One region of the Synechococcus sp. MU1655 genome, then DNA from elsewhere that is predicted to be linked to it. Evidence: predicted binding sites of a transcription regulator. Region 1 holds the regulator's gene; the other holds the start of a gene.
What was found. Region 1 encodes NtcA, which controls nitrogen genes in cyanobacteria. Its sites were predicted from a motif close to GTANCNNNNGNTAC; they were not measured.
Positions count from the first base shown of each region.

Region 2: NCN04_RS04255 (ammonium transporter) is a predicted target of NtcA. The motif match lies at 1,573-1,586, and genes of this name have one in related genera.

Region 1 is NZ_JAKUHK010000023.1:6,538-9,654, reverse strand. Features, by position in the region: gene NCN04_RS02250 (RuvC family protein) at 1-15, opposite strand, end outside; gene NCN04_RS02245 (DUF3084 family protein) at 12-1,142, opposite strand; gene ntcA (global nitrogen regulator NtcA) at 1,194-1,928, opposite strand; gene rph (ribonuclease PH) at 2,020-2,745, opposite strand; gene NCN04_RS02230 (cob(I)yrinic acid a,c-diamide adenosyltransferase) at 2,880-3,117, shown strand, end outside.
Region 2 is NZ_JAKUHK010000053.1:5,603-8,719, reverse strand. Features, by position in the region: gene NCN04_RS04255 (ammonium transporter) at 16-1,488, opposite strand; gene sfsA (DNA/RNA nuclease SfsA) at 1,619-2,371, opposite strand; gene murJ (murein biosynthesis integral membrane protein MurJ) at 2,452-3,117, shown strand, end outside.

The DNA.
Region 1 (3,117 bases):
GACGACGCGTGTCATGGACTGAGTCGCAACTGGATGGCGATGGGATCGGCGGTCTCGCTGCGCCGCAAAGCAACCGCTTCGAGCGAAGCGAGACCGCCATTGCGGTCGATCAGCTCTTGGCCCAGCACATTGATGGCATTCACATCGAACTGCAGCCCCTTGCTGAGAGATCCGCGTCGTTGCACCTCGGCCAATGTGGAGGCAAGGAGAAGATTCAGTCGGTTGCGAACGGCTTCAGGGTTGCGCTCATTGCTCGCGAGGGTGGTGCGGGCCAGGATCTCCCCCTCTCTGGTTACCGTGACATTGGGAAGCACTTCCGGGAAGGCATACACAACGGTTTCACCCAGAAGCACATTGGCTGCTGAACGAATGTTCACAACCCAGGTGCCAGGTTTGCGAATCGTTTGTTCCAAGCGTTTGATGTCGGGTCGCGGAACCAGCAGGATCTGACGCTCTACCGGTTGGCCAGGGAGCGCTTGTTGATAGGCCTGAAGATTGGCATCTCGTAGTAACTGATCGATCACCGTTTTTGCCTGATCGGGGCGTTCGAGCTTCAAGGTCACGGTTGCAAGCGGCTGCCCACTGCTGATGGCGACATTTCCGCGACGCAGGGCGAGGAGATTGTCTTCCAGTTGATTGAGTTCTTTCTCGCCACTGCGAATTTGAGAGCGCACGGCTGAGAGCTCCTGTTCGGTGCGTTGAATCTCAATATCTTTCGCATCCACGTCTTGGCTCAATCGCTGTCGCTCTGCCTCCAGGGATCGGGTTTGCTCCTGGAGTGGCTTCAGGGTGCGACGCAGTTCTGCCGCGCGCTGTTGGGCGGTTGTGAGCTCTTTGCCAGCTTGTGTCTGAGCGCGTTTGCTTGTTTTGAGGTCGGCGCGACTGCTCCGCAATTTCGCTTCGAGAGCATTCAGTTCAAACAGGCCCACCCTGAGCTGTCGACTGACCAACAGCAAGAGTCCGAGTGAAAGGGCACTAATCAGGCTGCCCGTTAACACCGTAATCACCACGGCCGTGCGTTTGGGACGCAGTCCAAGCAAGCTCAGTCGAGCTTTCCCCACGCGAGATCCAAGACGGTCTCCCAGGGTTGAGAGCACGCCTCCAAGCACAAGAAGAGCGAGAAGTAGGAACCAGCCGGTCACGGAGAACGAAGGGTCAGAGTTCGGATGGAAGCTCCATCTTCACCTGCATGGTCAGCTGAATCGCTTGGCGAGAGCGATTGGATCGAGAACAGTGATCTTTTTGCGATCGATATCGACAAGGCTGGACGCCTTGAGATCACCCAAGAGACGAGTGATCGTGACGCGTGTGGAGCCGATGGCCTCGGCGATGGCTTGATGTGAGAGGCGAAGGTCGATGGTGATGCCCCGTTGACCAGGCACTCCGAAATCTCGACAGAGCACCAGCAGAAAACTCACCAGCCGAGACGACATGTCCCGATGGGTGAGCGTTTCGATCATCGTTTCGGTCTGGAGAATCCTGCTGGACAGACCTTGCAACAACAGCAATCCCACACTGGTGTCAGCTTCGATGGCCTGCCGCACTGATGTGGCGGGCGCCGTGACCATCTCCACTCTGGTGAAAGCGATCGAGTGATAAAAACGATCAGAGCGATGACCTGTCAATAACGACAGAACGCCAAACAAGCTGTTTTCTCGTAACAAGGCAACGGTGATTTCTTCGCCGGATTCGTACACCCTTGAGAGGCGAACTGCACCGCGACGAATGAGGTACACCTTTTCTGCTGGATCGCCGGGGAAAAAGATGGTTTTCCCCCGTTCCACCATTTCGGAATTGGCTCCATCGAGTCCCCGAATGACGTCTTGAAGAGTGCGGTTGGATGGAACCGCGGGGGTCCCGAAGCTCGAGGCCGCCGGGCGAATTGTTGGTGGTGCATAGCGGCTGAAGCCGCGGCTGACCTCAGCCATGTTCCCAGCGCGTCTTACGAGATGTTATGGATCAGCCAACCCGGCTCGTGTAGCAAGGAACACGAAATGCTGCCTTGTCCTGAAGCGGAGTTCATGTAGCTGAAAGAGCCGCACGTTGATCACCCATGATTTTTTTGAGCCCAGGCTCGGCGAGGTCCAGGAGGGCATTGAGCTGGTGGCGGCTAAAAGGAGCTCCTTCTGCAGTGCCCTGTAGTTCCAGCAATTGTCCCTCTCCGTTCATGACGACATTGAGATCCACGTCGGCATGGCTGTCTTCGCTGTAGTCGAGATCGAGAAGGGGGCGGTCTTGAATCACGCCAACGGAGACAGCTGCCACCTGAGCTTGGACAGGGTTGGTGTTGAGAACCCCTTGTTGAACAAGCCGTTCACAGGCTCGTTGCAGCGCGACCCAAGATCCGCTGATCGCCGCGGTACGGGTGCCGGCATCCGCCTGAATCACATCACAATCAATTCTCAACGTGTTCTCGCCGAGAGCTTCCATGTTGATGGCGGCGCGCAGGCTGCGACCAATCAGGCGCTGAATCTCCTGGGTGCGTCCACTTAATTTGAGCAGCTCTCTGTTTTGACGCTCTGGAGTGGATCCAGGAAGGAGTCGGTATTCGGCACTCAGCCATCCCTGGCCTTGATCTTTGCGCCAGCGAGGGACACCTTCCTGATGGCAAACGCTGCAAAGAACAGCGGTCCGTCCGCTGTGAATGATCACTGAGCTGAGGGCAAATCCCATGGGATCCCAGCTGATCGAGAAGGGGCGAAGATCACCCGGCCGACGTCCGTCATTGCGAGAGGTGTCGGTCATAAGTCCACGGTGCGGAGGTGCTTTGAGCCTGCCAGTTGGCTCGGCACACCATGGATGGTGTCAAAACACTTGTGCATTCAACTTTCACCGCTAGATTCATTCACATCCGGATTTGCCGGACTTCGGCGAATGTGATGACCGTCAGCCTCAGCCCTACCCATCATTCTCGTGAGTCGCGGACTGTTGACCACAGGACTCTCGAGCAAGCAGGGCTAAGGGGATTGCCCTCTGTCGAGGTTCGTCCACCCCTGCATTTGGTGGCTCCAGAAGGGCAGCTTGAGGTGCATACCGCCTCCTTTCGGGGGAGCTTTTCTTGTGTGCTGAGCCAAGCGCTGCGGACTGCAGGCCTGGGTAGCCATGTTTTGATCGCCC
Region 2 (3,117 bases), on a different contig from region 1:
TGCTAATGGAAGGGGTTATCGGCCTGATGACACGAAATCTGGATAGGCCTCCATTCCGTGCTCACCAATATCAAGGCCTTCCACTTCTTCCTTCTCGGTGACTCGGATGCCTCCGAACAAGCCACCGATCACGGACCAAGCAATCCAGCAGGTCACGATCGTCCAAATGGCATAGGCCGCACAACCGAGAGCTTGGATGCCGAGCTGGCTGATGCCACCTCCGACAAGCAAGCCGAGGGGAGAGCCATCCCCCTGGATATCAAAGCCCCAAAGACCAACCACCAAAGTTCCCCAGACGCCACACACGCCATGGACTGAGAAGGCTCCAACCGGATCGTCGATGCCTGATGCGTCAAGCGCTGATACGGCAAAGACAACGATGATTCCGCCGATCAGACCAGCAACCCAGGAGCCAACAAAAGTGAGGTTGCCGCAACCTGCCGTGATGCTCACCAGGCCGGCAAGGATGCCGTTGATGATCATTGTCAGGTCAGGTTTGCCGGAGGTCAGGGTTGAGATCACGGTGGCACCGATCGCTCCACCAGCCGCCGCCAAGGTTGTTGTTACAGCAACGTAAGGGACCCACTGATCCATGGCGAGCTGGGAACCAGGGTTGAATCCATACCAGCCAATCCAAAGAATCAGTGCACCAAGAGTGGCAATGGCCATGTTGTGGCCAGGGATCGCCTGAGGCTTGCCATCAATGAATTTGCCGATACGAGGGCCAAGAAGCATGGCTCCAATCAGTCCAGCCCAGGCTCCAACGGAGTGAACAATGGATGAACCAGCAAAATCGATAAATTCTTTGTCACCAACGGAGTTCAGCCAGCCTCCATTCCATTCCCAACTACCCGCAATGGGATAGATGAATGCAGTGAGAATGAGCGAAAACACCACGAATTCGCCAAATTTCACGCGCTCAGCGACGAGGCCTGAAACGATGGTTGCTGCTGTTCCAGCGAAAGCAGCCTGAAACAAGAAGTCAACACTTGGAACAAGGCCAGCTTCTGAAATTAGTTCGGGCGTAACAGCTGGATCAAAAAACAACCCGTTGAAATAGAGCCAGCCAGCGGCAATGGCATTGCCATACATCAACGAATAGCCAACGAACCAGTAGGCGGTTACGGCAAGTGCAAAGACGAACAGATTTTTAGCGAGAATATTGACCGCATTTTTTTGGCGGCACATTCCGGCTTCGACCATGGCGAAACCGGCGTTCATGAAAATCACCAGGATCGTCGCAACCAGCAGCCAAAGATTGTTGGCTAAAAATGCTGCATTGAGTTCCGGCATCTCTGCGGCGTGAGCCGAGAGGTTGAAAAGCCCAAGACCGAAAAGGGCCAGTGGCACGCAGCCAAGCCACAAGAGTGAGCGATTGGTTTTAAAACCGCGAATGCTTTGAAGGAGGAGCATCGGGCCCTCCAAAAGACTTGCCTCCTGGAGGCGAGATTTGCGTCGCGTGTTGGGCGACTCGTAAGCAGTTGTCATAGAAGAAAGCAGGACTGCAAGAGAGGCAGGACGCTGAAGTCCTATTCCGCTTCCCAAAACTGCTCGCCTGCGCACACTTTTTAAGTCGTTGTTGCTACCGAATGTGCGTTTCCCAATGATTTGAGCCTTTTTACAGGCGAGGACAAACGGTCCTGACTCCTTCCCATTTGATCTGGTCCTCATAAAAACTGAAGCAGCAAGGCAGCACCTCAACCCCTGCTGCCAGGGCCTGTCTGAACAGATCCCCGTAGCGGGGATCTGCGCTGTCGCCCGGCGCGAAGGCGATGACATCCGGCCGGCTCAGGCAGGGAACCAGGACACCTCGTGCATCAGGAAGGAGCGCCGTCAGTTCCTCCAGGTGTTTTTGTCCCCGTTCCGTGACGGTGTCTGGGAAGAGCGCAACCTCGCCCTGACACCAGGTGGTGTTTTTCACTTCAACGTAGATGGGGCGTTGATCGTCGGCGCTGTCGTCTGGGGTAAGCAATAAGTCAATGCGACTTCTGCGATTGAGGCCATAGGGCACTTCGGCGCGGATGGTCTTGATCGGGCCGAGCTGGTCTTTGAGTCCACCGGCTTCAATCAGGGCCCGAATCAGTTTGTTCGGCAAAGCCGTATTAATGCCAGCCCAGCAGAGCGTTCCGTCACTGCTTGGGATCTCAGCTTGCTCCCAAGTCCAGGCCAACTTGCGCTTCGGGGAAGGGGCATGGCGCACCCGGACTCTCCCACCGGGATGGAGCACGCCTTTCATAGGCCCCGTGTTGGCACAGTGGACCGTGACGACTTGTCCATCGTTGAGCTCCACATCAGCCAGAAAGCGTTTGTAGCGCTTTAGGAGCACACCTTCGCTGAGGGCTGGAAATTCAAGGATCGACGTACCGGTCATGGTTGCTGGCTGAATCGGCCCATGGTGGCCTGGCGCAGGGTTGAGAATGCTCGCTCAGAAGGGCTGTGAAGAGACAACGAATGGCGAGATCTCTCAAGCGCATTGCTTTGGTCGTGACCTACGGCACGTTGCTGAGCAAGGTTGGCGGTTTAGTGCGTCAGTTGGTGATTGCGGCAGCCTTCGGGGTGGGTGCTGCTTACGACGCTTACAACTACGCCTACGTCCTTCCTGGATTCCTCTTGATCCTGTTGGGAGGGATCAACGGGCCATTTCATAGCGCCATGGTGAGCGTGCTCAGCCGCCGTCCCAGAGAGGAGGGAGCGCACATTTTGGCCACGTTGAACACGATGGTTAGCGCTCTGCTGCTGGTGTTAACGATCGTTCTCGTGTTGGCAGCTGATCCATTGATCACACTCGTCGGCCCTGGCCTTAATCCGGAGTTGCATCGCATCGCCGCGGTGCAACTCCAAGTGATGGCTCCCATGGCGCTCTTGGCTGGTCTGATCGGCCTTGGCTTTGGATCGCTCAATGCTGCTGATGAGTTCTGGATCCCGGCGATTTCGCCGTTGATGTCCAGCCTCGCCCTCATCGTGGGGATCGGTTTGCTCTGGTGGCAGGCGGGATCCGCAATCTCAACTCCCTCTCTCGCGCTCTGGGGAGGGGTGGTGTTGGCGTTATCCACCCTGGTCGGTGCCTTTCTGCAATGGCTTCTGCAGCTGCCTGCCCTGATGAAGCAGGGACTGGTT